Regions from separate parts of the Dickeya chrysanthemi NCPPB 402 genome, predicted to be linked through region 2. Evidence: predicted binding sites of a transcription regulator. Region 2 holds the regulator's gene; the other holds the start of a gene.

Region 1 (5,467 bases), 2.0 Mb from region 2:
CGATGCCGCTACCGCCATTGAGCAGGCAGTCAATCAGGCGCTGGCGGAAGGTTACCGCACCGGCGATCTGGCTAGCGGCGGCACCGCCGTCACCACTGATGAAATGGGCGATGCGATTGCCCGGTTTGTAGCAGAAGGGGCGTAATCATGGGTAAAACCTTATATCAGAAGTTGTTTGATGCGCATGTGGTACACGAAGCGCCGAATGAAACCCCGCTGCTGTATATCGACAGGCATCTGGTGCATGAAGTGACTTCACCGCAGGCATTCGACGGCCTGCGCGCCATGGGCCGCAAAGTCCGCCAGCCGGGCAAGACCTTCGCCACCATGGACCATAACGTGTCCACCCAGACGCGTGACATCAACGCCAGCGGCGAAATGGCGCGCATCCAGATGCAGGAACTGATCAAGAACTGCGCCGAGTTCGGCGTGCAGCTGTATGACCTGAACCATCCGTTTCAGGGCATCGTGCACGTTATCGGGCCGGAACAAGGCATGACACTGCCGGGGATGACCATCGTCTGCGGCGACTCCCACACCGCCACCCACGGCGCGTTCGGCTCGCTGGCATTCGGCATCGGCACCTCGGAAGTCGAGCATGTGCTGGCGACGCAGACGCTGAAGCAAGGCCGTGCTAAAACCATGAAGATCGAGGTGGCTGGCGATGCCGCCTCCGGCATCACCGCCAAAGACATCGTACTGGCGATCATCGGTAAGACCGGCAGCGCCGGCGGCACCGGCCATGTGGTGGAATTCACTGGCAAAGCTATCGAAGCGCTGAGCATGGAAGGCCGTATGACCCTGTGCAATATGGCGATCGAAATGGGCGCCAAAGCCGGTCTGGTGGCACCGGACGACACCACCTTCGCTTACCTGAAAGGCCGCCAGTTCGCGCCTACCGGCAGCGATTGGGATGCCGCGGTGGAATACTGGAAGACCCTGCGTTCCGATGCCGATGCGCACTACGACACCATCGTCACACTGAATGCCGCCGACATCGCGCCGCAGGTAACCTGGGGCACCAACCCCGGCCAGGTGATCGCCGTCGATCAAATCATCCCGGCGCCGGAATCCTTCAGTGATCCGGTAGAGCGCGCGTCGGCGGAAAAAGCGCTGGCGTATATGGGCCTGCAATCGGGCGTAAAACTGACGGAAGTGGCAATCGACAAAGTGTTTATCGGTTCCTGCACCAACTCCCGTATTGAAGACTTGCGTGCCGCCGCCGCCATCGCCAAAGGGCGCAAAGTGGCCGCCGGCGTGCAGGCTTATGTCGTCCCCGGCTCCGGCCCGGTCAAAGCCCAGGCGGAAGCCGAAGGTCTGGACAAAATTTTCCTGGATGCCGGTTTCGAATGGCGTCTGCCCGGCTGCTCAATGTGTCTGGCGATGAACAACGACCGTCTGAATCCGGGCGAGCGTTGCGCGTCCACCAGTAACCGTAACTTTGAAGGGCGTCAGGGCCGTGGCGGCCGCACCCATCTGGTCAGCCCGGCGATGGCGGCGGCAGCGGCGATCACCGGCCGTTTCGCAGACATTCGTGAACTGAATTAAGAGAGGCACTCCATGGCTAAATTTACCCAACACACTGGTTTGGTGGTGCCGCTGGATGCCGCCAACGTCGATACCGACGCGATTATCCCGAAGCAGTTCCTGCAAAAGGTGACCCGCACCGGTTTCGGTCAGCATCTGTTTCACGACTGGCGTTTTCTGGATGACGCCGGTCAGCAGCCTAACCCGGATTTCGTGCTGAACCAGCCGCGCTATAAAGGTGCGAGCATTCTGCTGGCACGCGAAAACTTCGGCTGCGGCTCTTCCCGCGAGCACGCACCGTGGGCGCTGACCGACTACGGTTTTAAGGTGGTGATCGCCCCGAGCTTCGCCGATATTTTCTACGGTAACTCGTTTAACAACCAGTTGTTGCCGGTCAAACTGAGCGATGCCGACATCGACGACCTGTTCAAACTGGTAGCCAGCCATGAAGGCATTACCTTCACGGTCGATCTGGAAGTACAGCAGGTTAAAGCAGGCGAGAAGACCTACTCGTTTGAAATAGACAGCTTCCGCCGTCACTGCATGATCAACGGTCTGGACAGCATCGGCCTGACGCTGCAACACGACGCATCCATCGCCCGCTACGAGCAGCAACAACCAGCGTTTCTGCGCTAGTTCAGCCTTACTGTTTTATTGTTCACACAAAGCCTACTTCGGTGGGCTTTGTTGCTTGCAACCTCAATGAACCTCAATGAGAACGCGGACCACGGCTCCAGTAGGCCATAAAGGTGATGGACTCCTGCGCGATACCTTTTTCCGCCAGCAGATAACGCCGCAACGCCTTCACCGCCGAGGATTCAGTCGCCACCCAGCCGAAGAACTGGCCTTGCTGCGCACTGGCGGGTTCCCAGACCTTCTCGCCATCGGCAATATCCGCCACCGCAACAGGGTGTGCCGCTACCTGCGCTGTCGGGCATGACCAATGGCGCGCCGCCTCCAGCAAACGCTCGCCATAGGTCGCGCCAGTGCCTTCGCGTGGCAACCACACCACCTCGGCGAACGGCAAATGGCGATAATCGTCAACGCAATCCGCCTGTAACGGTACTTCAATAAAGGCCTGCACCTGCGGCGGGTTATCCTGCTGCGACAACTGCTCCAGAATGCCTTTGATCGCCGGCAACGCGGTTTCATCGCCCATCAGCAGCACCTGACGGGTGTTTTCCGACAACGCCCACTCGTAGCCGCCGTTATCGCCGGCAAAGTCGCCGCGCGGCGCTACCATCTGCAACTCGGCGCCGGGCTGCGCACTCATCACCCAGGCCGAAGCCGGGCCTTCGGTGCCATGCACCACGAACTCCACCACCATTTCGCCGGCTTCGGTGTCCAGACTGCGCAGCGTGTAGGTGCGGGGAATCGGGCGTTGTTGCTTAGGCATGGCCTGCACCAGCTTATACCACTCGCCGACATCCGGCAGACGCGGCGGCGTGCCGTCCTCAGCAGGCAGCAACACTTTAATACGCTGATCCGGCGCACAGATTTTCATCTGTTTCACCGCTTCGCCACTGAATACGCAGCGCATCAGCGATGGGGTAAGCAATGTCTTATGGGCCAACGTAACATCAAACACTTTATATTCCTTTACCCCAGCCATAACCCGCCTTTACCTCTCTGGTTGTGATTCCCCGGCAATGTGCCGCCTGTCGATATTTGTGCCGATAACGGCTTCAAACTCCGCACAGTTTTATCACTTACCTTCGATAATGAGAAACATTATTGACTCAATTTCCATTCTCAAACCAATGATCGCCCGCCATCTCCGGATTGCCTGTGGGATCACGGTTTTGCCCGGCGTTTTTCGCCTACCCTGACCGTCCGGTATTCACGAGATAAGGAGACCTCATGACACGCATCATCCGGTGTTATCGCCAGAGCCTCTCCGGCGATTGTCGCCCCTGGTTCAACATCGATCACCGCCTCACCAACGATTTCCCACGCCCGTTTCATGCCTGATTCAGCTTTGCTCTGATTTTTTCCTGTTATTTCAATTTATTTTTGACGTCATACAGCGACGGCGATGTCTGCTGACGGGCGTCGTGGAGATATTGCATGAAACGCATCCCCGAACCTTTTCGCATCAAAATGGTAGAAAACATCCGTATGACCACCCGCGACGAACGGGAGCGCGCCCTGCAGGAAGCAGGCTATAACCCGTTTTTGTTGCGCAGTGAGGATGTCTACATCGACCTGCTGACCGACTCCGGCACCGGCGCCATGAGCGATCGCCAGTGGGCCGGGCTGATGATGGGCGACGAAGCCTACGCCGGGTCGCGCAACTACTACCATCTGTGCGATCAGGTCAAAGCGCTGCTGGGTTATCCGTTCACCATTCCGACGCATCAGGGGCGCGGCGCAGAACAAATCCTGTTCCCGTGTCTGATCGCCAAAAAGCAGCGCGCCGGCGGCGGCAAGAAACCGGTGTTCATTTCCAACTTCCATTTCGATACTACTGCCGCTCACGTGGAGCTGAACGGCGCGCGCGCCATCAACGTGGTGACGCCAAAAGCCTTCGACACCACCGCTTATTACGACTGGAAGGGCGACTTCGACCTTGACCTGCTGCACACCACCATTGAACAGCACGGCGCGGATAACGTGGTGGCGATCATCACCACCGTCACCTGCAACAGCTCCGGCGGTCAGCCGATTTCGATGAGCAATATGCGCGAGGTGTATCGCATCGCGCAGCAGCACGGCATTCCGGTGGTGATCGACTCCGCCCGCTTCTGTGAAAACGCCTGGTTCATCAAACAGCGTGACCCCGGCTACGAAAACCGCTCGATCAAAGCGATCGTCCACGAGATGTACCAATACGGCGACATGCTTACCATGTCGGCGAAGAAAGACCCGATGGTGAACATTGGCGGCCTGTGCTGTTTTCGTAGCGACGAAGAGCTGTTCAACGAAGTGCGCATCCGCTGTGTGCCGATGGAAGGTTTCGTCACTTACGGCGGGCTGGCCGGGCGCGACATGGAGGCGCTGGCCATCGGTCTTGAGGAAGGCATGAACGAAGACTACCTGACCTACCGCATCGGCCAGGTGACCTACCTTGGCGAGCGCCTGCGCGCCGGCGGCATCCCGATTCAGTACCCGGTGGGCGGACATGCGGTATTTGTCGATGCGAAAAAACTGCTGCCGCATATCCCGGCGGAACAGTTCCCGGCACAGGCGCTGAATAACGCGCTTTATCTGGAAGCGGGCATCCGTAGTGTGGAAATCGGTTCATTGCTGCTGGGGCGCGACCCGGATACCGGCGAACAAAAACCGTCGCCGCTGGAACTGCTGCGCCTGACCATTCCGCGCCGGGTGTATACCAACGATCACATGGATTACATCGCCGACTCGTTGATCGCACTGAAGGAGAGAGCCAGCGATATTAAAGGACTGACCTTTACCTACGAGCCGCCGGTATTACGCCACTTTGTGGCTCGCCTGAAACCGGTGGAATAACGCGCCACCATAAAAAACGGCTATAAAAAAAGCCAGCGGAGCACTCCGCTGGCTGGTGAACAGCACCATTACTCAGAACACTGTGGCGGTTTCCCGCCGACGTTCTCACTCTCATTCGATGGCCGCCGGCCTTATAACCAGCGGCGATACTCTTCCTCATCCATTTCCCGGATCTGCCATTGGGTAACCTGCAACAACAACGCCATTCGTTGTGCGGCGGCGAGTGCGCCCCATCCCCGGCGACAGCCCTGGCAAAGCCAGTAACGATAAAAGCGCAATAACCGGCACATATTCATATTGCTGCCTCCCCTTCACGGCGGTTCACGCACTGAACCATTCACTGACTGAAAGTATCCGCGTAATATAGGGAAAAATATATTGATGACCTTGAGTCGTGGAGTTCCCCTTTTATGTCCTCGCCACGTCTGCAACAGCAGTTCATCCGGCTATGGCAATGCCTGCAGGGTCAGGA
Region 2 (5,467 bases):
CGCGTTTTCCACCAGAACCGAATGGTTATCTTCATATCGGTCACGCTAAATCTATCTGCCTGAACTTCGGTATCGCTGAGGATTACAACGGTAAGTGCAACCTGCGCTTTGATGATACCAACCCGGTAAAAGAAGACATCGAGTACGTTGAATCCATCAAACATGACGTTCAGTGGCTGGGTTTTTCCTGGAGCGGCAATGTTCGCTATTCGTCGGATTATTTTGATCAGTTGCACATGTATGCCGTTGAACTGATCAATAAAGGGCTGGCCTATGTCGATGAGCTGACGCCGGATCAGATCCGCGAATATCGCGGTACGCTGACCTCGCCGGGCAAAAATAGCCCGTACCGCGATCGCAGCGTCGAAGAGAATCTGGCGCTGTTTGAGAAAATGCGCAATGGCGGTTTTGCCGAGGGTGCCGCGTGTTTACGCGCTAAAATCGATATGGCATCGCCATTTATCGTCATGCGCGACCCGGTGTTGTATCGCATCAAATTTGCCGAGCATCATCAGACCGGCAACAAATGGTGCATCTACCCGATGTATGACTTTACTCACTGTATTTCCGATGCGCTGGAAGGTATTACACACTCGCTGTGTACGCTGGAGTTTCAGGATAACCGCCGGTTATATGACTGGGTGCTGGACAACATTACCATTCCCGCTCATCCGCGTCAGTATGAGTTCTCCCGCCTGAATCTGGAATACGCGGTGATGTCCAAGCGGAAACTGAACCAATTGGTGAATGAGAAGATCGTCGAAGGGTGGAATGACCCGCGTATGCCGACCATCTCCGGTTTACGTCGTCGTGGCTACACGGCGGCCTCTATCCGCGAATTCTGTCGCCGTATTGGCGTCACCAAGCAGGACAACACGGTAGAAATGGCGGCGCTGGAGTCATGTATTCGTGATGACCTGAACGAAAATGCCCCGCGTGCAATGGCCGTATTGAACCCGGTGAAAGTGGTGATCGAAAACCTGCCGGAAAGTCATGAAGAATGGCTCAGCATGCCTAATCATCCCAATAAGCCGGAAATGGGAACGCGGCAGGTAGCATTCAGCCGTGAGGTTTATATCGACCGCGCAGATTTCCGCGAAGAAGCCAACAAGCAGTACAAACGTTTAGTACTGGGTAAAGAAGTGCGCTTGCGCAATGCTTATGTCATTAAAGCTGAACGCATTGATAAAGATGATCAAGGCGTGATTACCACGATTTACTGTAGCTGTGATACGGATACCCTGAGTAAGGATCCGGCTGACGGCCGTAAAGTTAAAGGGGTGATTCACTGGGTATCGGCTGCGCATGCGTTGCCGGCTCAGTTCCGTTTGTATGACCGCCTGTTTAGCGTCGCGAACCCGGGGGCGGCGGATGATTTTCTCGCTACCATTAATCCTGACTCATTGCAGGTTGTGCAAGGGGTTGTGGAAGCCAGTCTGGCCAATGCCGAGGTCGAGAAAGCGTATCAGTTTGAGCGTGAAGGTTATTTTTGCGCCGATCGCGTTTATTCCAGCGCCGACAATCTGGTATTTAACCGGACGGTGGGATTACGCGACAGCTGGGCAGGCTAATCGCTGTCCGGTCAGGATGTGAGATAAAAATAAAACCGCCGCGGCGGTTTTATTTTTTGCTCAATCGACGTGTTTAACGTTCGTCGTGTGCGTTGTCGTCTTCACGGCAGTCGCCGCTACTGCAATGGCCGTACAGATACAGGCTGTGGTTAGTCAGCTTGATGCCGTGTTTTTCTGAAATCTCACGCTGGCGCGCTTCGATAGACTCATCGCTGAATTCAATCACCCGACCGCAATCCAGACAGATCAAATGATCATGATGGTGTTGCTGTGTCAGTTCGAAAACAGATTTACCGCCTTCAAAATTGTGGCGGGTGACGATACCTGCATCGTCAAACTGGTTGAGCACGCGGTAAACGGTGGCCAGGCCAATCTCTTCGCCCATATCAATCAGCTTTTTGTATAAGTCTTCCGCGCTGACGTGGTGGCATTGAGGATCCTGAAGGACTTCCAGAATTTTCAGTCGAGGAAGTGTGACTTTCAGGCCTGCCTTCTTTAATGCGGTGTTGTTGTCAGTCATGCGGATTTAGTCCTGTTACTTGCTTTATCTGGGAAGTTACTAGCCTAGTATCATCGGGCGGCGTAAAAAAGGTCACGTGTCTCAATTATAGAACCGCGCCATCGAAATGAAAACCACGGAACTTTTACAATATGATTCTCGTTAACTTGCTGTATTCAGGCTGGTTATCTATGAGAAACAAATCGTATGCCAGGATTTATCATTAAACATAATCTGGCTAGCCGGATGGACATTGTACCTTGTCGGCGTGAAAAGTTAAAAAAATGTATCACTGATTGTGATAGGTTTTACCTATCTGTATAGATAGGCTCTGAGTGCATTGCATCAGAGCCACAGGTGAATCAGGCCAGTAATGCTTTCAGATTCAGCTCTTCGCTGATCTGCTTGACCCAGTTGGATACTCGCTCGCTGGTGAGTTCAGGCTGGCGATCTTCATCAATGGCCAGGCCGATAAAGTGGGTGTCGTCCGCCAGACCTTTTGAGGCTTCGAAGTAGTAGCCTTCAGTCGGCCAGTGACCCACAATGGTCGCCCCGCGGGGTTCGATGATATCGCGGATCGTACCCATGGCGTCGCAGAAGTACTCGGCATAATCTTCCTGATCGCCGCAACCGAAGAGCGCAACCAGCTTACCGGCAAAGTCAATCTCTTCCAGTGTCGGGAAGAAATCGTCCCAGTCACATTGCGCTTCACCGTAATACCAGGTCGGAATACCCAGCAACAGGATGTCAAAACGCTCAAGATCCTCTTTGCTGCTTTTGGCAATGTCGTGCAGTTCGGCGACGTCGCTGCCCAGTTGCTGCTGGATAGTTTTGGCAATGTTTTCGGTATTGCCGGTGTCACTGCCAAAAAAAATGCCTATGAGAGCCATAGATAAAATAACCTCTTGATTCTTAAGGGTATGGTGCTTGCGTCACCCACGATCCGCTAATGATAACAGACACTGTCTGATGGATAAACGTGTATCTGTCGCCGGGGGTGGAAATGGTATCGAAACGATTAACTGGTTATTTTTTGATCATCGCCTTAATGATTTTTTAATTTTTTAAAATACGATCTTCGCACAGATAACTGAAAATATGGGTAATCCGTTAATTACCTAATTTTTATTAGCTTTTAAACAACAGAAAAAACTAAATATTCCTGTGGTTTTGACGATGACAGAACATGGTGCTTTATTGAATGTAAATGTGCAGCAATGTTTCTTACAAAACGAGAGATTTTCTCATCGCATAAATCAAAACAAACCTTACCTCCTCGATCAATAGCCCATTTATGGAGTCAATTATGCAATTCCTAAAAAATATTGCCATTCGCACAGCGATGCTGTGGGTACTTGGCATTTTCTGTGCGTTATGGATTGCGGTTTCGGTTTACACCATGTACTCGTTCAAAACCATGAATGAGACGTCTAAAACCAGTGCGTTGCTGGTTAACAATATGAATTTAGTCAATACCGGCAACGACCAGTATTTCCGCATGGTGACCCGACTGGCTCGTGCGATTGACTATCGGCAGAGCGGTGATAACCAGAAAGCGGACGAACAGCAAAAATCATCACAAGCCGCGCTGGATTTACTGAAATCCAACCTGGAAGCCTTCAGGAAGATTGATCATGCCGGCATGTCGCCCGAATTGGTCGAAGCAGTGACACGCGACTGGAGCAACCTGATTACTCAAGGGGTTGAACCCATGTTCCAGCGTGCGGTGGATAAAAAATTTGATGAGTATGACAAATATGCCAAAGACGTCGTGCCCGCCTTTAGCCGGCAGTTCAACGTCTCTTTCACTAACTTCAACAAGGCGGGATCAACGATGTTCGTCGATGCTGGCGAACGACTGGAAACCATCACCGGCGTTGGGCAAAACATTTTGCTGGCGGGGCTTATCGCCGGTTTGTTGATGTTGTTCCTGACTGATCGCTATCTGGTGGCTTATCTGGTGCGCCCGCTCAACGAGCTGCGGGATCATTTCCTGGTTATTGCTTCCGGTCATCTGGGAAAACCGATTCTGGATTTCGGCAACAACTGCGTGGGCAAGCTGTTCCCGTTGCTGCGTGATATGCAAACCAGTCTTGCGAATACCGTCAGTACGATCCGTACCAGTGCCGATTCTATCTATCAGGGGGTATCGGAAATTGCCTCCGGCAACAACGACCTTGCAGCCCGTACGGAGTCGCAGGCCGCTGCGCTGGAAGAAAGCGCCGCCAGTATGGAACAGCTGACCTCGACGGTGAAACAGAACGCAGAAAACGCCAGCCATGCCAGTCAATTGGCTCGCCAGGCTTCTACTACCGCCAGTAAAGGTGGAGAACTGGTGAACAATGTGGTGAAAACCATGGCGGAAATCTCCGGCAGTTCGAAGAAAATTGCCGAGATTACCAGTGTAATTAATGGTATTGCTTTCCAGACCAATATTCTGGCGCTGAACGCAGCGGTTGAAGCCGCTCGGGCCGGTGAGCAAGGGCGCGGGTTCGCCGTCGTAGCCGGTGAAGTAAGAAGTCTGGCGCAGCGTAGTGCGCAAGCGGCTAAAGAGATCGAAAACCTGATTGCCGAGTCGGTGCGTTGCGTGGATAACGGCTCTGCGCTGGTGGCCGATGCAGGCAGCACCATGAGCGAGATCGTTAAGGCCGTGACGAACGTCACTGATATCATGTCGGAAATTGCGACGGCATCGGATGAGCAAAGTAAAGGAATCGCTCAGGCGGGGCAGGCGATTACGGAAATGGACGGCGTCACTCAGCAAAACGCCGCGCTGGTGCAGGAAGCTTCTGCAGCTACCCGCTCGCTGGAAGAGCAGGCGATGGTGTTGACCGAGGCGGTATCGGTATTCCGACTGACGGAGGAACAAATGGCGGGCCTGTCGCCAAGACGTGAACGTCAGGCAGCGGTCAGATCCGTATCAGCTCCGGCAGCCAAAGCATTGCCGGCAAGTAGTGGTAAGAAGAGCAACGATAACTGGGAAACGTTTTAAGCTATTGAGGACAACCGGCGTCATGGACGACGCCAGTCATGTTTAGTTTTTTTGTTCAGCCAACTGCGCCAGCAGTATTTGTTCGATCAGCTCACTGCGGCTGATATTTTTCTGTTCAGCCAATGCATTCAGAATGTCTACCGCTTCACTATTGATTTTCAGCTCGACACGACGCAGCCCCCGCACTTTGTCACGCCGCAACTGATTGCGCTTGTTGATCCGTAATTGTTCGTCACGAGAGAGCGGGCTGGTTTTCGGGCGACCCGGGCGACGCTCGTTCGCGAACAGATCCAGCGTGGTGCGATCCGTTTGTTCTTTTGCCATAACTCATGGTACTGCAAGAAATTCGGCCAAATCGCCGCTTGGATTACCGGAATGCGAACACCGTGGGTAACCGTTGCGTTC

The links. Region 2 encodes Fur, which represses iron uptake genes when iron is present. Its sites were predicted from a motif close to ATAATAATGAGAACNACTATCAA; they were not measured.
Region 1: the regulator Fur is predicted to act here: its motif matches at 3,243-3,265, upstream of DCH402_RS02925 (siderophore-interacting protein).

What each region holds. Positions count from the first base shown of each region.
Region 1 is NZ_CM001974.1:630,745-636,211, reverse strand. Features, by position in the region: gene leuB (3-isopropylmalate dehydrogenase) at 1-145, shown strand, start outside; gene leuC (3-isopropylmalate dehydratase large subunit) at 148-1,548, shown strand; gene leuD (3-isopropylmalate dehydratase small subunit) at 1,561-2,163, shown strand; gene DCH402_RS02925 (siderophore-interacting protein) at 2,237-3,139, opposite strand; gene tnaC (tryptophanase leader peptide) at 3,388-3,498, shown strand; gene tnaA (tryptophanase) at 3,595-4,995, shown strand; gene sgrT (glucose uptake inhibitor SgrT) at 5,127-5,291, opposite strand; gene sgrR (HTH-type transcriptional regulator SgrR) at 5,406-5,467, shown strand, end outside.
Region 2 is NZ_CM001974.1:3,326,350-3,331,816, reverse strand. Features, by position in the region: gene glnS (glutamine--tRNA ligase) at 1-1,571, shown strand, start outside; gene fur (ferric iron uptake transcriptional regulator) at 1,645-2,091, opposite strand; gene fldA (flavodoxin FldA) at 2,433-2,960, opposite strand; gene DCH402_RS14570 (methyl-accepting chemotaxis protein) at 3,377-5,062, shown strand; gene ybfE (LexA regulated protein) at 5,105-5,386, opposite strand.